DNA from 4 places in the Exiguobacterium sp. SH5S13 genome. Region 2 is predicted to be linked to each of the others. Evidence: riboswitches for the same ligand, from Rfam matches in the RefSeq annotation. Region 2 holds a riboswitch; each other region holds the start of a gene.
The links. A riboswitch is a leader RNA that binds a small molecule or an ion and turns the genes downstream of it on or off. The one in region 2 is predicted to bind S-adenosylmethionine.
Positions count from the first base shown of each region.

Region 1: another riboswitch for S-adenosylmethionine. It lies ahead of metK (methionine adenosyltransferase); the one in region 2 lies ahead of msrA (peptide-methionine (S)-S-oxide reductase MsrA).
Region 3: another riboswitch for S-adenosylmethionine. It lies ahead of mtnK (S-methyl-5-thioribose kinase); the one in region 2 lies ahead of msrA (peptide-methionine (S)-S-oxide reductase MsrA).
Region 4: another riboswitch for S-adenosylmethionine. It lies ahead of EVJ30_RS10755 (Na+/H+ antiporter NhaC family protein); the one in region 2 lies ahead of msrA (peptide-methionine (S)-S-oxide reductase MsrA).

Region 1 is NZ_SJUS01000006.1:78,052-82,980, forward strand. Features, by position in the region: gene pckA (phosphoenolpyruvate carboxykinase (ATP)) at 1-1,390, opposite strand, end outside; SAM riboswitch class I at 1,708-1,827, shown strand; gene metK (methionine adenosyltransferase) at 1,959-3,167, shown strand; gene EVJ30_RS05380 (YtxH domain-containing protein) at 3,209-3,706, opposite strand; gene EVJ30_RS05385 (GNAT family N-acetyltransferase) at 3,871-4,341, shown strand; gene EVJ30_RS05390 (alpha/beta fold hydrolase) at 4,433-4,929, shown strand, end outside.
Region 2 is NZ_SJUS01000029.1:276-5,204, forward strand. Features, by position in the region: gene EVJ30_RS13080 (3'-5' exonuclease) at 1-421, opposite strand, end outside; gene EVJ30_RS13085 (four-helix bundle copper-binding protein) at 489-821, opposite strand; tRNA gene EVJ30_RS13090 (tRNA-Ala) at 938-1,010, opposite strand; gene EVJ30_RS13095 (GRP family sugar transporter) at 1,153-2,016, shown strand; gene msrA (peptide-methionine (S)-S-oxide reductase MsrA) at 2,046-2,564, opposite strand; SAM riboswitch class I at 2,627-2,726, opposite strand; gene EVJ30_RS15310 (hypothetical protein) at 2,771-2,932, opposite strand; gene EVJ30_RS13105 (amidase family protein) at 3,053-4,447, shown strand; gene rlmN (dual-specificity RNA methyltransferase RlmN) at 4,517-4,929, shown strand, end outside.
Region 3 is NZ_SJUS01000022.1:50,680-55,608, reverse strand. Features, by position in the region: gene mtnA (S-methyl-5-thioribose-1-phosphate isomerase) at 1-799, opposite strand, end outside; gene mtnK (S-methyl-5-thioribose kinase) at 796-1,950, opposite strand; SAM riboswitch class I at 2,032-2,134, opposite strand; SAM riboswitch class I at 2,340-2,442, shown strand; gene EVJ30_RS11605 (2,3-diketo-5-methylthiopentyl-1-phosphate enolase) at 2,514-3,668, shown strand; gene EVJ30_RS11600 (2-hydroxy-3-keto-5-methylthiopentenyl-1-phosphate phosphatase) at 3,665-4,315, shown strand; gene EVJ30_RS11595 (methylthioribulose 1-phosphate dehydratase) at 4,312-4,929, shown strand.
Region 4 is NZ_SJUS01000020.1:20,062-24,990, reverse strand. Features, by position in the region: gene EVJ30_RS10760 (GGDEF domain-containing protein) at 104-1,783, shown strand; SAM riboswitch class I at 1,882-1,977, shown strand; gene EVJ30_RS10755 (Na+/H+ antiporter NhaC family protein) at 2,049-3,332, shown strand; gene EVJ30_RS10750 (TVP38/TMEM64 family protein) at 3,369-4,001, opposite strand; gene trhO (oxygen-dependent tRNA uridine(34) hydroxylase TrhO) at 4,225-4,929, shown strand, end outside.

The DNA of each region.
Region 1 (4,929 bases), on a different contig from region 2:
CGTTGAAGATGTCGTGCTTCACAGTGTCGACGTCACGCAATTGACCGTTGATCGCGGCGTTCACCATGGTCCGTGTGTAGCTGAGCTTCATACGCGACCCTTCACCGTAAGCCCCGCCGGTCCAACCCGTGTTGACGAGGTAGACGTCGACGTTATGCTGTTCGATCAACTTGCCGAGCATGTCGGCGTATCGTTCCGGGGCGAGCGGCAAGAACGGTGAGCCGAAGCAAGTCGAGAACGTTGCTTGTGGCTCGGTCACGCCGCGCTCCGTCCCGGCTAGTTTTGATGTGTAGCCAGATAGGAAGTGATACATCGCCTGCTCTTTCGTCAACTTGCTGATCGGCGGGAGCACCCCGTAAGCATCGGCCGTCAAGAAGACGATCGTGTTCGGGTGACCGGCCCGTGAAGGGAGCATCGCGTTATCGATGTATTGAATCGGATAAGCTGCTCGCGTATTTTCGGTGAGCGAGATGTTTTTGTAGTCGGGTGAGCGGTCTTCGTTCAAGATGACGTTTTCGATCAACGATCCGAAACGGATGGCGTCATAAATTTGAGGTTCGTTCTCACGCGACAAGTTGATCGTCTTGGCGTAGCAACCGCCTTCGATGTTGAAGATGCCGTCTGGTGACCAACCGTGCTCATCGTCACCGATGAGATGCCGTTCCATATCGGCCGATAGCGTCGTCTTTCCCGTGCCCGATAGTCCGAAGAAGAGCGCCGTCTCCCCGGCGTCCGAGACGTTGGCCGAGCAATGCATCGACAAGACGTGCTGTTCAGGTAATAGGAAGTTCATGACCGAGAAAATCGATTTTTTAATTTCGCCGCCGTATTCTGTTCCCCCGATCAGAATGGTACGTTTGGCGAACGAGACGAGGATAAATGTTTCTGAGTGCGTCCCGTCAACTGTTGGGTCGGCCTTGTAGCTCGGTGCATAAATGACCGTGAACGGGTCAAACGCAGCTCTCGTCGGCCACTCTCGCAAGAACAACTGCTTCGCGAACAAGCTGTGCCACGCGTACTCGGTGATGGCGCGTACAGGTAGCGTGTAGTGCTCGTCAGCTCCAGCCGAAGCTTCGAGATAATACAGCTTCTGTTTCGTCTCGAGATGGGTGAGGACTTTGTCGAGAAGAGCGGTGAACTTTTCTTCTGCGATCGGCTGATTGATCGGCCCCCAGTCCACTAACGAGTTGCTGACTTCATCTTGGACGACGAATTTGTCTTTCGGTGACCGTCCTGTGAATTTCCCTGTACTGACCGATAAAGCCCCGTCTTTCGTCAGTACGCCTTCACCGTTACGAATGGCTTCTTCCACCAGTTCTGGAACCGTTAAGTTCCGTAATACATCGGCACCCTTAATTAATTCTTCGATTTTCAGGAGCGTAGTCGCCATCCTGAATCCCACCTTTCCCCTAAATAGATGTGGATGAAATCCGCATACTTCCGCGTTTAATTAGTATGACATTTTCATTATATGTGACACACTAATCGAAAACAAGCATTTCTTTACCCTTTAAAGTAAGCGCTTTCTTACAAAGACATTCTAACATATTCTGTATAAGCGGGGAGTGAAAAAACGGAAACCGTCAAAAAAATGTTTGATATTTCACAAACATAAATGATTTCCGTGATTACGAAGAAATTTACAAATTAAGCAGATACGCTTGACAGAACGGTATGGCATTTATATGATGGTGTTCGTAACGGATACTCTTATTCTGAGCGGTGGAGGGAACAAGGCCCTACGAAGCCCAGCAACCGTCCGATCCTGTAGTCTTTTTCGGAAAAGGTGCTATCCTGAAGCGAAGCGACAGCTTCGAACGATAAGAGGGTAAGGAAGAACGATTCAACCTTTCCCATTGAACGTGGCGAAAGGTTTTTTTCATTACCGTCCCAAAGCAACGCGTAAGGGGAACGAGTACCGTCCACACATCACCCTTATTAATAGGAGGTTTTTCGAAATGTCAAACTTGAACCGTCGACTTTTCACTTCGGAGTCCGTCACTGAAGGACATCCGGATAAAATTTGTGACCAAATCTCAGATGCGATTTTGGATGCAATTTTGGCTGAAGATCCAAACGCCCGCGTTGCGGCTGAGACGTCTGTCACGACAGGTCTCGTGCTCGTAGCTGGTGAAATCACGACATCGACTTACGTGGATATCCCGAAAGTTGTACGTGAAACTGTTCGTGAGATCGGCTACACGCGCGCCAAATATGGTTTTGACGCTGAGACTTGTGCTGTACTCACAGCAATCGACGAGCAGTCAGCAGACATCGCACTCGGTGTCGACCAAGCGCTCGAAGCTCGTGAAGGTCAAATGACTGACGAAGAAATCGATGCGATTGGTGCCGGTGACCAAGGCCTCATGTTCGGTTATGCAACGAACGAGACACCTGAACTCATGCCGCTCCCAATCTCACTCGCTCACAAATTGTCACGTCGCTTGGCAGAAGTCCGCAAAAACGGAACGCTCACTTACCTTCGTCCAGACGGTAAGACGCAAGTAACTGTTGAATACGACCAAGACAACAACCCGGTCCGTATCGATACGATCGTCATCTCGACGCAACACGCAGAAGACATCACGCTCGAGCAAATCCAAGCGGACCTTAAAGAACACGTGATCGCAGCAGTCATCCCGGCTGAACTCATCGATGCCGAGACAAAGTACTTCATCAACCCGACTGGCCGTTTTGTCATCGGTGGACCACAAGGTGATGCAGGTCTTACAGGACGTAAAATCATCGTCGACACATACGGTGGATATGCTCGCCACGGCGGTGGTGCGTTCTCAGGTAAAGATCCTACCAAAGTTGACCGTTCGGCAGCATACGCGGCCCGCTACGTGGCGAAAAACCTCGTTGCAGCTGGACTTGCTGACAAAGCGGAAGTTCAACTTGCATACGCGATCGGTGTCGCACACCCGGTTTCAATCGCGGTGGACACGTTCGGCACTGGTAAATTGAGCGAGACTGAACTCGTTGAACTCATTCGTGAGAACTTCGACCTTCGTCCGGCCGGCATCATCAAGATGCTCGACCTTCGTCGCCCGATCTACAGACAGACAGCAGCTTACGGACACTTTGGTCGCACAGACGTTGAACTCCCATGGGAGCAGACGGACAAAGCGGCATTGCTTGAAGAAGGCGCAAAACGTTTCGCATAAGCATAAAAAAACGACCTTTCGCGAGAAAGGTCGTTTTTTTATTATGCTTGTGGTTTATTTTCGTTTGTTGCGTTCTCGTTGCCGAGTGCTGTATCTTTCGCCTCGACGACTTTCTCACCAATATCTTGCAAATCTGATTTTGTTTCCTGGGCCGTCTCGACGACTTTGTTCACGTCTTCTTTGACCGTGTCGACTTCACCGACAACTTTTTCATAGACGTTTTGCACATCGGTCGACACTTCTTGAATCATACCTGACGCCGATTTCACTTGCTCGATGACTTGAGACGCTTTACCGGCCGGATCTTCTTTGATCGTGTCGACGAGACCGCCGACAGACGACTTCGCATTCGTGAGCGACTGTTTCGTCGTCTCACGGTTCGACGAGCTAAGTAGGGCGATCAGACCGCCGACGAGCGCACCGAGAAGCATCCCGGTCACGACGTTGATTCTAGGACCACCCGAGTTGGTTTGGTCGAATTGGCGATTCGGGTTGTTGGCGTTATCTGCGTGTGGATCGTTTTGTAATGTTGGTTCCATGTCTAAACACTCCTTTGTAAGTTGGCATTGGTACTCATATACCCTAGTTAAAATAGAAAATAACGTTCTGCTTTATTTCGACACGAAAAAGTAATAGAAGGGCAGGATATTTTTTACGTGATGGGGAATGATAGTACTAGATTGGCCAAAAGGGGGAAGCTGTTATGAAGATGCGGGAAGCCGTACCAGAAGATGCCGCCACGATTCGAGATATCGCACTTGCGACCATCAGTGTGACAGATGACGTTCGGTCTAAGGTGATGGAGCGCGCCTATCAACAAGAAGAGATCGTCCGGGCCATCGGTTCGAGTGAAGAAGCGAAAGAACAGTTGTTCATCGTCGGTGAGGCCGAAGGAGACGTCATCGGGTTTTACCATGCGATCGACCGCGGTGATACTTGGGAAGTGCTTCGTCTCTATCTTCATCCGGCTCACCATCGCCAAGGACTTGGGGCAGAACTGCTGACACATCTCCAAGAGCGGAAGGCGCAGCCGATCGAGCTGTATGTCGAGAGTTCGAACGAGCAGGCGATCGCGTTCTTAAGCCATCAAGCGTTCACCGAACTGAACCGAATTCAAGAAGAAGTGTATGATCAACCGATGGAGCTTATCCATTTGCGCTACGACCCACGCTAAGACTCCAGACGGATTTTCTTTCAAACATCAGTCAGCGGCTGATGTTTTTTGTTAGAATTGATGAGACATATACTAATAATGAGGTGACAGCATGACATATGAAGAAGAATCACGAAAAGGGGTTATCGTGATCGTTTACCCGTTGCAGTTCACGTCCCGGCTCAGCGAAGCATTTTTGCAGCGACTCAGTGTCGACTATGAGGTGCTTGTCGTGACCGGACAGACGGTCGGACTGACGGCAGAAGACCATAAACAGCTGATCAAGAACACGCTACGGGAAGCGAGTCAGTCCAAACTACCGATTCACGTCATCGCCTTCAGTCTCGGGGCGCTCTTGACGAACCGCCTCCTGCAAGAGTACGACGTGCCGCTCGGGAGTTTGACATACATCTCCCCGCTCTTTGATTGGCATTCGTCCCGCCAAATCGGCGGGCTCAAGCAAGTCGTCGCCAGTGCGGTCGACCGGTTCCGCCCCGATTTGCCGCTCAGTATGATGACGTTCACCGGCGGCGGGGAAGAGTCGTCTCGTTTCGGCGAGATCACATACGCGCAGTACCGCGAAATCGAAGAAGAGATCGTCGAGCATCA
Region 2 (4,929 bases):
TCAAATGCTCGGCCATCGTGTTCAACTTATGGTTCGGTAGCCCCGGATAGAGCTTGCGGGACAACTTGACGGTACAGCCGTATTCAATCGTCGGGAAAGAGAACAAGTCGTACTTGGCGATCGCTTTTCGGAGCGCGCCTATGTCGAACGCGGCGTTATGGGCCATGACGACGTCGACGGCGTTCAGAATCGGGTAGAGCTGTTCGAGCACTTCGGGTAATGCTGGGGCGTCCCAGACGTCGCTCGGGCGAATCCCGTGGACGCGAATATTGCCTTGGTCAAAGTCTTCCTCAGGATTGACGAGCCATTGGTTCGTCTCGACGACTTCACCGTCTGTCAGTAGACTCCAACCGACAGAGCAGATGCTCCGACTGTCGCGATTGGCCGTCTCGACATCGATGGCTAGAATAGAATGTGGCATAAAAGTTCCTCTCTTCTCAAAAAATCTGTACAAAAAAAGTCTAACACAAGGTTAGACGGGAAAGCGATCATGCGGCCGAGAGATGCCGGCACGCCTCGGCGCAGCGCAAGCAAGCTTCAGAGCAACGTTGGCAATGGTCGTACAAGTGACGCCCGCATTCGACGGCACACGTATCACACACTTGCGCACAGAGCGCCGCGATCGGTCTTGTGAACGCCGAGTCGGTTTCGAGCGCGTTCAAGGTGAGCGTGGCGACTTCGGCGCATTCTTTCGTCAACCGGATGCATTCCGAGACCATCAGCAGATCTTCTTCTTGTAAACATTTCGAGAAGCAATGATTGCTCGCTCGGATACAATCGATCACGGCCAAAATCGTCTCTTCGACAGCGGCTCGGTTCATTGGAAGTCCCCCTTAAGATAAATGATGTCTTACAATCATTACCCGGTTCGTGTCGACTTAAACCGAGGCGGGGACACGAAAAAAGTCGGTCCACATCAGTGGACCGACTTAAGGAATGGAGCATAGCGGGCTCGAACCGCTGACCTCCACGCTGCCAGCGTGGCGCTCTCCCAGCTGAGCTAATGCCCCGTTGGAAATTATTATATCATTCTAATAAATGATTTGGCAACAAGAAAAACGAAAGAACTTTGAAAATCATTTTTGAAGTTTATTGGGCGCTAGAGCCGGGAAGAACAGACAGAATGTTATATTAAGAAAGCAGGTGCAACATATGGAGATGATTTTGCTGGCGCTACTGCCCGCACTCATGTGGGGGAGTATCCCGCTTATCGTATCTATTGTCGGCGGCAAGCCGATTCAACAATTGGTCGGCACGACGATCGGCGCGATGGTAATGGCGACTGTCATCGAGCTCGTCTTCAAACCAGAGTTCACGACGCTCGCGATCGTGACTGGTTTCATATCGGGTGTGTTCTGGGCGCTCGGACAATACCTTCAATTCCAGTCATTCCAAATTTTGAGCGTCTCGAAAGCGATGCCAATCAGTACAGGGATGCAGCTTGTCGGGACATCACTGTTCGGGGTCATCGTCCTTGGGGACTGGAAGACGCCGACTGAACTATGGCTCGGCTTCTCGGCCCTCGTCTTGATCATCATCGGGGCCGTCATGACGTCATATCAACAACATAAAGAATCTGACAGCAGTAGTGCTTTGAAAAAAGGGCTACTCGTGCTGCTCGTTTCGAGCATCGGTTACGTGACGTACGCCGTCCTCACCAACTACTTTGAGGTCGATGGCATCACCGCCATCCTACCGCAGTCACTCGGGATGTTCATCGCCGCGCTCTTGTTCAGTCTTCGTGAAAAAGATGTGAAAAAGTTTGATCCGAAGACGTTCAAGAACATCTTCGCCGGGCTTGCCTGGGGGATCGGGAACTTCGGGTTGTTCGTCTCGAGCGGAGAAGTCGGCATCGCCACGTCGTTCGCACTGTCTCAACTGAACGTCGTCGTCGCGACACTCGGTGGCATTTACTTGCTAAAAGAAGAAAAGACGTCGAAAGAACGCGTCTTCGTGTTTATGGGGATCGGTCTGATCGTGGTCGCCGGTTTTATGTTAGGGCTCGCGAAGAGCTAAAAAAACGACGGGTATGAGGCCCGTCGTTGTCAGCTTGTCCACGTCTGGTCGATGAACTCGTCACGGCCAGATTGTTTCCGGTCCGCTTTATAGTGGGCCGGATTTTTTTTATGATAATCTTGATGATAGTCTTCGGCCGGGTAAAAGACGTCAGCCGGTAAGATTTTCGTCACAATCGGTTGTTTGAACTTTCCGCTCGCAGCGAGCGCGTCGCGGCTCTGTTCTGCTTTCACGCGTTGTTCTTCCGTATGATAGAAGATGGCGGGCGCATATTGTTGCCCGCGGTCTTGGAACTGGCCGCCGTCGTCGGTCGGGTCAGTCTGAATCCAATACAGTTCGAGCAAGCGCTCATACGCGAACTGAGACGGATCGAACGTGATCTCGACGACCTCGTAATGACCGCTCGTGCCTGTCTTGACGTCTTTATACGTCGGATTGTCGACGTGTCCGCCCGTATAGCCGGATACGATGCCTTCGATGCCTGGCTGTTCCTCGAACGGTGTCACCATGCACCAAAAACAACCGCCTGCGAATGTAGCTTTTTCCAAAATAAAATCCCCCTCATGTTCATTCCAAAAAAAGCGCCCATGTCATCGACATGAGCGTTTTGTCATATCGTCCAAGGCGATGCCTTGCTGGAAGTAGCACCTTGCCGAAGCAGGTTGCTGTGAAGTCATAGAGCCAGGTCTCTCGTTCACTCAAGATATCGATATGTAGTTGGTGACAGCATCATATCATCTGTCTCGTTTAAACGTCAACGATTTGGTGTGCGCCGAAGTTGAAATAGCGTGGCACCAACAATCAAGATAATGAGGGCGATGGACGCAGGGAATGCCCACGGCAAATCATCCCCGAACAATTGTAGAAAGAACAGGGCGAACACGGACAGTAAAACAAGGATGTAAGAGCGGGACATGGCTACCTCCAATAACGTTTCTTCTAGTGTATCAAGTTGCACATCCAATGGCGATAAAAAGAAGGGGATTCGATGCATTCAGCGAATACCGAATAACATTGCCTATAAGGAGTGAATTGGATGCAAGACTTATTTGAACTAGACATCGAGACCGCACAGTGCGGCTATAAAGAAGGGACGTTCACGGCCCGGGACGTGACGGCCTACTATTTGACACGGATCGCTAGCTTGAACGATAAACTGAAAGCGGTCATCCAAGTGAACCCGGACGCGTTGTTCGAGGCGGAGGCGGCCGACCGTGCCTACCGACGCGGAGACCGGCTGCCACTCCTCGGTATTCCCGTTTTACTCAAGGACAACATCGAGACGGCGGGACTCATGAGGACGACTGCCGGCGCCGTGGCGCTCGAGCATCACTTTGCGGGTCGTGACGCTGAACTCGTCCGCCGCCTCCGTGAGCATGGGGCGGTCATTCTCGGCAAAACCAACTTATCGGAATGGGCCAATTTTTTGACGGAGGACATGCCGAACGGATGGAGCGGGGTCGGTGGCCAGACGCTCAATCCGTATGGTGACAATCTCGACGTCGGCGGTTCGAGCTCTGGCTCGGCGGCTGCCGTTGCGGCGAACTTGACGATGCTCGCCGTCGGCAGCGAGACGAGCGGGTCGATCATCCATCCGAGCGTCCATAACGGCATCGTCGGCATCAAACCGACGGTCGGGCTCATCAGCCGGAGTGGGATCATCCCGATTTCGCGGTCGCAAGATACGGCAGGTCCGATGGCGCGGACGCTCCGCGACGCGGTGCTCGCACTAGAAGCGATGTGCGGGGAAGACGGCTCGGACCCGGCGACGACACATCTGCCGGCCGGTCCACCGTACCGGACGTGTCTCGACGAACGTCAAGCCGTCGGCATGCGCGTCGGTTTCGTGAAGACGGAACTGTCGGATGAAGAACAGACGCTCTATCAAGAAGCGCTGGCGTTACTCAAAGCGAGCGGGGTCGAGCTCGTCGAAGTCGACCTGCCGTCAAACGACGGACTTGACCAAGGCGACGTCCTCTACCATGAGTTCAAGCTCGGGATTGAGGCGTATTTGGCGACGACAGCGCTCCCATATGAAACGCTCAAGGACGTGATGGACTGGAACAAGCGTCACCCGGAAACGATCCCGCACGGACAAGTTACGTTCGAGAAAGCGAATCAGTTATCAGGGCGTTTGACCGAGTCGAGCTACCTCGAGCGACGCTTAGCCGATGTCCGGCAAGCGAAAACGGACGGCCTCGATCGTTTATTGATGGAACAAACGCTTCACGCCCTGGCGTTGCCACACGACTTGAATTACGATATGGCGGCGAAGGCAGGGCACCCGACGGTCACGATCCCATATAAGCCCAAACAGAGCGGGGCACCTTTCGGGCTGTCATTCACGGGTACGAGCTATGCGGAACGAGACCTCATCCGCATCGCCTACGCGTTCGAACGCCACGTGACGCGTCCGATCCCGCCTATGTAAGAACGTTGCACCTGTCGCTCACGTCCGCTACAATGGTACGTATGCGGATTGAAGAAAGGACAGATTACAATGAAATCATCTATATATGGGCTGACATTTGATCAGCTGTCGGACGCTTGCGTATCTTGGGGATACAGTGCCTACCACGCCAGACAAATATGGGACTCGCTTTACATCGACCGTGTCAGACGGCTCGACGAGATCGCGGTTCGTCCCGAAGTGCGCGAACAGCTTGAGGCGAACTATGCGCTGACGACACAAGAACTGTTCGTCAAACAAGAAGCGGGTGACGGCACGGTCAAATTCTTACTTAAACTGCACGACGGGCATTATATCGAAACGGTGCTCATGCGCCATAAGTATGGACGTTCCGTCTGTGTGACGACACAAGTCGGGTGCAACATCGGCTGTAGTTTCTGTGCGAGCGGCCTCTTGAAAAAAACACGCGACTTGACGGCCGGCGAGGTCGTCGAACAGATCAT
Region 3 (4,929 bases), on a different contig from region 2:
GGGCCGCGACGTAAAACGGGATCCCGTAATGTTTAGCCAGGACGGCGAGCTGGAGCGTGCCGATCTTATTGGCGACGTGACCCGTCCGTGTGATGCGGTCAGCGCCGACGATGATGGCGTCGACTCCTTTCGCCTGAATCGTCCAAGCGGCCATATTGTCGGTGATGAGCGTGACGTCGATGTCGGCCCGGTCGAGCTCCCAGACGGTCAGGCGTGCCCCTTGGAGGAGCGGCCGCGTCTCACAAGCGAAGACGTTAAACGCGATACCTCGCTCTTTCCCGACGTAAAACGGCGCGAGCGCAGTCCCGTAACGCGACGTCGCGATCGCCCCGGCGTTACAGATCGTCAAGACGTTCCCCCCTGCCGGCAGCACCGTGAGCGCATGCTCCCCGATGGCCCGATACGTGTCGACGTCTCGCTCGAACAGCGCGATGGCCCGATGTTTGATGTCAGTCGCGATTCTTTCAAAGTCGTCTCCGACGTTGAATCCGAGAAGCGACTCGATCACGTTTTGCAGATTGACCGCCGTCGGACGGGTCGCGATCAATCGACGGCCGACGAGGTCGAGCCGGCGTGTGAAGTCCGGGTCATCCTGGAGGCGGACCGCTTCTTTCGCGAGCACGAATGCGCCGAAATAGGCGATGGCCGGCGCGCCTCGGACTTGTAACGTCTCGATGGCGTGCTCCGCCTGTTCGAGCGTCGCGATCGTCACGTACCGCTCTTCATGGGGCAGTAACGTTTGGTCTAAAATGACGAGCTCGTCCCGGTTCGGGTCGAAGCGAATGTTTTGGACTGTCATACGCGTACCCCCGCTAACAGCGTCACTAAATCATCGATCGAACGGATATCGTGGCGCTGTTTAATGAGCGTCGTGCCGAGCGTGAGCGCTTCCCGTTTCCGCTCGAGCCGGACCGTTTCCGGTAACGTCTCGAGGTCAGCGACTCCGGCGAGGCCGATGGCGCGGCGAATCAGTTCGCATCCGGCATAGCCGATCGTGTCGCTAAAGATGGTTTGAAGTAGCTCATCGACGAATCCGTCCGTGTTGAACGGTTCGACCGCCGTCTCAAACTTCGTCCGGAACGTCTTCTCAAACGTCTCCCATACCGTCAATACGTCCGTGAACCGTTCGAACCGTTTGAGTGGGTCATGGAACGTCGATAGCGTCAAATGGGCGACGATTTGCCCGATGTCAAAGCCGAACGGTCCGTAAAAAGCGAACTCTGGATCGATGACTTTCGTCTCTTGTTGCGTCGCGAAGATACTGCCTGTATGTAAGTCTCCGTGCAAGAGCGCGTCGTGTTTCGTGACGAAACCGACTTTCAGTTTCGTGACCTCCACTTTCAATTTCTGGTCACGCCAAAGCGCTTCGACGTCCTGACGGAGCGCGGTTTCGATGTTGTTCGATTCGGCATCTTTGTACGGATCGGTGAAGATCAGTTTTTCAGTGATGTCGCACAGTTCCGGGTTGTAGTAATCCCGTTCTTTCCGCTTCTTCTCAATCGGGCCGGCCGTATAGTCTGACGTCTCAAACAACGTCTGTCCTAAAAACTCACCGATGTGACGGGCGAGTTCAGGATACGTTTTCCCTTCCAAATAGCCCGTCCGGACGATATCAAAGTCGGACAAGTCCTCTAAAATCGTGTAGGCGAGCGTCCGGTCACTGCCGAGAACGACCGGGACGAAACGCGGGACGACGCTAGCGAATTCGCGCAACGCGAGCTGCTCGATCCACGCCCGTTCAAGTGTGAGCGGCCAACTCTCTCCGACGACTTTCGCATACGGTAGCGCCTGCTTGACGATGAGGCTCGTTTCGCCTTGACGGATGCGGAAGACGAGGTTCAAGTTGCCGTCCCCGATCTCCTCGCAATGCGCGATGCCCCCATCTTCGAGTAACCCTAACGTTCTGACGTGCTCGACGACTGTCTGTTCTGTAAATGGTTGATAAGCCATGTCTGTTTCCCCTTTCGGTATATTCCCCACAAAAAAAGCCCCTTTCTCCGCGAGAAAGAGGCACAGCCGTAACGGTTGTTCCTCTCATCTGTCAGACGTATGTCTGGTGGATGTAGCACCGTGCCTACTGGTCGGTTGCTGCGGCGTCATCGGGCCAATTCCCTCTGCCAACTCGCGATAAGAGTGTCATATTCGATTGTGTGAACTTGTTGTGATGAATGTTACTTACTCGAGCACCAAGTTGTCAACGTCAATTTTCGGACCCGGTGTTGTCTTTTCCCGGGCATATATAGAAACAATGAATTCAACTATTTTTTCTCAAAAAAAGGAATTGACGAACCGGATATTGTGTGACAAAATTCAATTAAATTTCACAACTTCAAAATACATTCTTATCAAGAGCAGACGGAGGGGACAAGCCCGATGATGTCGCAGCAACCGACCCGATTGGGCACGGTGCTAATTCTTGCAGCGTAAGCTGAGAGATAAGAGTTCATTTTTTTATGATGACCTCTTGCCTCGGCATGGGGTCATTTTTTGTTTGACCGGAAGGAGGAACGAACATGAGTATTACTGCCACATATGAAATCAGCCGGACGAACCGCGTCGCGACTGTCGCCGAGAAAATCGCCCTTGAACTGACCGTCGGCACATGGACGGAACTGCCCCACCTAGAGCAAGAACAATTAAAGGCGTATCGGGGCGAGGTCGTCTCAACGACGCACACGGAAACGACGAGTCGCTTCACAATCCGTTATCCGCTCCATAACGTCACGCCCGACTTCTCATCCATCTTGACGACGACGTTCGGGAAATTATCGCTCGATGACTCGGTACGCTTGATCGACTTGACGTTACCCGAAACGCTTGCGTCTGAATTCCCCGGAGCAAAGTTCGGTGTTCAAGGCGTTCGTGAGTTGCTCGACGTCCATGATCGCCCGCTCGTCATGAGCATCTTTAAAGGGATCATCGGCCGTGATTTACGCTTCTTAGAACAGCAACTTCGAGACCAGCTCGCCGGCGGCATCGACATCGTCAAAGATGATGAAATCCTATACGATAATCCGCTCACTCCGTCGCTTGAACGAGCTAAAATCGGGGCGGCCGTCATCCAAGAACAGTTCGAAACGACCGGGAAACGTTCGCTCTATGCCATCACGCTCAGCGGTCCGGTGTTCGGGCTACGTGACCAAGCGCTCCGCTTGATCGAGGCGGGCGCGACGGCACTGTTGTTCAACGTCTATACATACGGGCTCGACACACTCCGCGAACTCGCGAGCGATCCAACAATTAACGTCCCGATTTTGGCGCATCCGGCGTTCGCCGGCGCCTTGACCGGCTCGATCAGCCACTCGCTCTTGCTCGGGAAATTGTTCCGCCTCGCGGGGGCCGACTTGACGCTGTTCCCGTCCCCATACGGTTCACTCGCGACACCGTCCGATGAGGCGTTCGCGATTCGGGATAGCAGTGCTCGGCCGCACTGGGCGAAGCCGATTCTACCGGTCCCGTCGGCCGGCATCCATCCGGGGCTCGTCCCGGACATCATCCGTGATTTCGGCACAGACGTCGTCATCAACGCCGGCGGCGGCATCCACGGTCACCCAGACGGCGCGGCTGCCGGGGCCCGGGCGTTCCGACAAGCGATTGAGCAAGTAGTGGGCGTGGCGAGCCAGACGAACGAGCTCGAGGCCGCGCTAAAGGCGTGGTCAAAACAATGACGATTCACATCTTGTGTGACTTCGACGGGACGATCACGGCCGAGGACAACATCATCGCTTTGATGCGGGCGTTCGCACCGCCCGAATGGCACGCGCTCAAAGACGACGTGCTCGCTCAAGACATCTCGATCCGCTCCGGGGTCGGACAGATGTTCCAGCTGTTGCCGAGCGCTGACGCTTCGGCGTACCGTGACTACTTGCTGGACCGCATCACCTTGCGCCAAGGTTTCTCGACGTTTTTGGCAGAAGTCCGGCAACAAGTTTGGAAGTTCGACGTCGTCAGCGGCGGCATGGACTTTTTCGTGTACCCGATCTTGCAAGACCACGTCGCGCCGGACCACATCTACTGTAACGTCGCCGACTTCTCGGGCGAGACGGTACGCGTCGACTGGCCCTACGCCTGTGACGCGCATTGCACGAATGATTGTGGTTGCTGCAAACCGACAATCGCCCGGACGATCGTCGATCCCGTTGATCGCTTGATCGTCATCGGTGACTCGGTGACCGACTTCGAGATCGCCAAACGGGCCGATTTCGTCTACGCCCGTGGGCAACTCATCACGCTCTGTGAAGCAGAAGGCATCGCCTACGCCCCGTTCGAGACGTTCGACGACATCACCCATCACATGAAGGAGGTGCACGTATGAGCGTGACCGCACGTTGGCTTGAACTCGCCGACATTAAAGACGAACTCGCCGCGCGCGACTGGTTCCCCGGAACGAGTGGCAATTTGGCGATTCGTGTCTCCGACGACCCGCTGACCTTCCTCGTCACGGCGAGCGGACGCGATAAACGAAAACGGACCGCGGACGATTTCGTCCTCGTCGACGCGGCCGGCAGGTTACTTGGCGAACAAACTGGCAAACCGTCCGCTGAGACGTTGCTACACGTCGAGGTGTTCAACAAGACTGCGGCGACGTGTTCACTCCATGTGCACACGGTCGACAACAACGTCATCTCCGAGCTCCATGCCGTGAACGGTGAGGTCGTCTTCACGGGGCAAGAGATCATCAAGGCACTCGGGTATTGGGAAGAGGACGCGGTCGTCCGGGTCCCGATCATCGACAATCATGCCGACATCCCGACGCTCGCGGCCGCCTTCGCGCCTCACGTCCATTCAAGCGCCGGTGCCGTCCTCATCCGTAATCACGGCATCACGGTCTGGGGCGAGACGCCGGCTGCGGCGAAACGTTATTTAGAAGCATACGAATTTTTGTTCAGCTACACGTTAAAACTACGCGCCTTAGGCGTCCATTCATAA
Region 4 (4,929 bases), on a different contig from region 2:
TGCTAGAATTCAGCCATTATGATGAATAGGCAGGACTTGGGCGCAACCGTGCCGAATCTCCTACCATACATATGAGAAGACTTTTCCCACACAGGAGGGAACTATGAATCATTTTCGCAAAATGTCCGTCCTCGGTTGGAGCATTTGGAGTTTGATCGTTTTACTGACCATCACCTTGTTTACAACCGGTGTTCTTGATATTCCGGCAATCGAGCCGCTTCCGTTCATCTTGATCGCGCTGCTCGTCGTCATTTTCCAAATGGACTCGATTGAACGAAAAGGCATTTATTTCACGTTTTCAGAAAGTATCGTCCTCATCATCTTTTTATTCTTTGATTTTGAGACGGCGCTCCTCGTCAACCAAATCGGACTTCTCGTCTTTCAGTTCGCCAACCTAAAACCGCGCGTCGCGCTCCGCCGCTTTCGGTTCACTTATCCTTGGAACGCGATCACGTCATTTTTAGAAATCGCCATCCCGGCAAGTGTTTACTTGGCCCTCGGAGGTGAAACTGGTCTTGGCTTCTATTCGCAGGATTCGTTCGTTCCGCTCGTCGGTCTGATCATTGCCATAATTTTGAACACGGTCGTCCAGAAGTATCAGGTCGGCTGGTGGTTCCGCGTCGATATCCCGGTCCGTGATTTTTTGAGCATCGCGTTTTACACATACATCGTCAGTTTGGTCTTCATCTTCGCCGCGTCGTTCTTCCGTGAGACGAACTTGCTCGTCGTCAGCAGCATCGCGGCCGCCCTCACGTTCTTTATTAAGCGGTTGATGATTCAAAAAGGGCGCCAAGACGCGTTCAAGTCATTGATCGAACAGTACGATGAAGCGAAAGAGGCCGTCTCCCTATCTCAAAGCGAGGCCCAGGCGATTGAAGTGTTCTTGAGTCAATGTGAGCGCCTCAACCAATATGATAAAGGGTTTGTCGAGTTCGTCCTGTTCGACCGAACGCTCTATTTCGATTTGTTGACGCGACAGCCGATCGACCGTCCACTCGTCTTCGACTTGATGGAAGCGCGCCATCCACACGCCAAGTCTGTCGATTATGAGATGCGCTTCGAATGGGACGCAGCGTTGTCAGATGCGTTTCATGACGATTACCACAGCTTCATCTCGGTCCAGTCAGAAGAGATTGACGGGATTCGCACACGTATCGTCATGATTGGTGAACACGTCTATGGCTATCCCCCCATCATTCAAAACGAGATGGTAAAACTGTTGAAATCGTTCAACCGAACGATCAGCCGATGCCACGAGCGCGACCGCCTATACACGGAAAGCCGCACCGATAGCTTGACGCTGCTCGCCAATGCGCGCGCGTTCTACGAGTATGGGATTCAACAAATCTCGGACGGCTCGATGTACCCGATCTCGGTCGCGATGCTCGACATCGACTTCTTTAAAAAAATCAATGACACGCACGGTCACCAAGTCGGAGACAGCGTGCTCCAAGAGTTCGGGCGGCGAATCCGGCAAATGCTCCGGACCGATGACTTTGCGGCCCGTTACGGGGGCGAGGAGTTCATCTTGCTGCTCAATCATTGCGACGTCGACCAAGCCGTCGATATCGCCGAACGGATTCGGCAGAAAATTGAAGATAAGCCGTTCCGTGTCGATGGGGTCGATATTCCCGTGACCGCCTCGATCGGTGTCGATACGATTCAAGCGTTCGGCGACAAACGGCTTGACGATACGATCCGTAACGCTGACCGGGCCCTTTACGTCGGCGGCAAGTACGCCGGTCGTAACCGCGTCGCCCATTACAACTTTTTGACGACATGACTTCCCCCCGCGTCCACTGGCGCAGGGGGATTTCTGTTGACAACCCGATTTGAAACAGGTACGTTAGGAAACGTGTCTAACAACTACATCATGACGACTTTTTATCAAGAGAGACGGAGGGACTGGCCCTTAGATGTCTCGGCAGCGGGTAACCTGTGCCAAATCCAGCGAGCGTTCTGCTCGAAAGATGAAAAGGGTGTCTCTTACAGAGAGAGCCTTTTTCGGAAGGCTCTTTTTTTCTATTCTTTGAAATGAGGTGAATCGATTGGAACAACCAACAGCTAACAAATGGGCGCTCTTGCCCTTGCTCGTCTTCCTCGTCTTCTTTATCGGGGCAGGTATTTATTATGGTGACTTTTACAAGTTCCCGGTGCTGATCGCGGCGTTGATCGCTTTAATTGTCGCCGCGATGATGACGAAAGGAAGCGTCACACAGACCGTCGAACGTATCGCCCAAGGCGCCGGTAATCCAGGTATCTTGATCATGATATTCATCTTCCTGCTCGCTGGCGCGTTCTCGACCGTCGCCGGTGCAATCGGTGCGATTGACGCGACGGTCAATGCGGCGTTGACGTTCCTGCCGCCGTCACTCTTACTGAGCGGATTGTTCGTCATCGCTGCCTTCATCTCGATGGCGATGGGCACATCGACCGGTACGATTGCCGCGCTCGCCCCAATCGCGCTCGGCATCCATCAAGAGAGCGGGGTCAATATCGCGATCGCGGCCGCGGCCGTTGTCGGCGGGGCCATGTTCGGAGACAACTTGTCATTCATCTCAGATACGACAATCGCCGCCGTCCGGACACAGCGGACGAACATGCGTGACAAGTTCCGGACCAACTTTTGGATCGTGCTCCCGGCCGCAATCATCACGACCGTCCTGTTAGCCGTTCTCTCAAGTGGAGAATCGACGATTGAAGTGGCCGCGTTCGAATGGTACAAATTGATTCCGTATCTCGCCGTCATCGTCCTCGCCTTGACCGGACTGAACGTCATCCTCGTTTTGCTCGGCGGCATCGCGCTCGCTGGCATCATCGGACTGATTGACGGAAGCTTGGCCGTCACGTCTTACGTTACGGCGATGGCCGACGGTATGATGGGCATGGCCGAGATCTCGCTCTTGACGTTATTCATGGGCGGACTCGTCGGGCTCATCTCGCATAACGGTGGACTCACCTATTTACGAGATGCACTCACGTCACGGATTCAGCGCCGGGCTGGTGCGGAATGGAGCATCGCCGGGCTCGTCAGTGCGACGAACGTCGCGACGGCGAACAATACGATCTCGATTCTCGTAGCAGGCCCGCTTGCCGCGAATATCGCCGATACGTATGACATCGAACGGAAAAAGTCAGCGAGCGTACTCGACATCTTCTCGTGCGGGGTACAAGGACTTCTGCCTTACGGGGCGCAGCTCCTCATCGCCGCCGAGTTGACGAACACGGCGTCCCCCGCCCTCGTCCCGTATATGTTCTATCCGTTCCTCCTGTTCATTTGCGGAGGCTTGGCGATCGTCTTCAACTTCCCACGTTTCAAAAAAACCAACTAAGCAAAAATCCTCGAAGGCGGCCGCCTTCGAGGATTTTTATGTTCTTGCTTCACGTTTACGTTTGAGCTCTTCGTTCCGTTTTTTGAAAGCGCGCCGTTTGAGAAGTTCTTCGAGACCGCGACTGATCGCCCACAATACGAGCAAGAGCAGGCCGAGCATCGATAAGCGGAACGGGCTTTGGATGAACTCTTGCCACTGATCACCGATGACCGAGAAGATGATGACGACGAGCAGTTTCCCGAATCCGGCCGCCAATACGAACGTTCGGAGCGGCATTTGAATCAAGGCGAGTAAGTACGTGATCAAACTGACCGGGATGAACGGCAACGAATATAAGAATCCGAGCGAGATTGGACTCATATGGTTGATGCGATCGAGCCAATAGACACCCTGTTTATGTTTTTCGAGCCAACGCGTCATCGGTTTGCGGAACACGTATCGGACGGCGGCGAACACGAGGAGCGTCCCTGCCAAACTGCCGATCCATGACAAGAGAACACCAAGCCAGAAGCCATACGTGGCAGCGTTCGCCGAGATGATCAAGACGAGCGGGAGAAACGGGAAAATCGCTTCTAGGAACGGGGCTCCGAGTCCAGCCCAAGGACCTCCCGGCAGTCCTTGGAGCCATTCGATGATGTTCAATATATATTGTTGTAGTGATGTGAGCATCTCAGTTTCCACCTTCGGCTTTCGTTACTACCTTTTACCCGAATTCGTTCAAGAGGACGCATCCCCCTGCCCTCCTCAAAAAAAAATAAAAAGTATTTGCGAAATTTCACTGTGATATCTATCATATAATAATGGACTTGTGGTTGCAGGCAAGTTCATTCGTCGAACGACACAACCCAACGTTCGTTTTCCTGCAAAAAACTGAACACAGGGGAGCAATAACATGGAAACAAAACCAATGCGGGTCTTACTGTACTATAAGTACGTCAACATCGAGGACCCAGAAACACTGACACAACAACACCTCAAGTATTGTAAGGACCTCGGGATCAAAGGACGTATCTTGATTTCTTCCGAAGGAATCAACGGGACGTGCTCGGGCACTTGGGAACAAACCGAACAGTACATGAACGACTTGAAAGCCGATCCATACTTCAGCGACATCGAGTTCAAAATCGATGAAGTCGAAGAGCATGCTTTCAAGAAAATCTTTGTCCGTCACAAACAAGAGCTCGTGACGTGGCGCTTTGATGGCGAGTTCGACGTGCCTAAACAACACGGTGCGTATCTCGAACCGGAAGAATGGAAAGAGATGATGAATCGCGATGATGTCGTCATCCTCGACGTTCGTAACAACTACGAGTACGATCTTGGTCACTTCAAAAATGCGATCAAAATCGACGTAGAGGCTTCTCGTTACATGCCAGACTGGCTCGAGGAGAACAAAGACCTCTACGAAGGGAAAACACTTCTCACGTACTGTACCGGAGGCGTCCGTTGCGAGAAATTTACCGCATATATGCGTGACCAAGGTCACGACAACATCTTCCACTTAAAAGGCGGCGTCGCCATGTACGGCAAGGACGAAGCGACGCAAGGTGAAAACTGGGACGGCGAGCTTTACGTCTTTGACGAGCGCATCAACGTC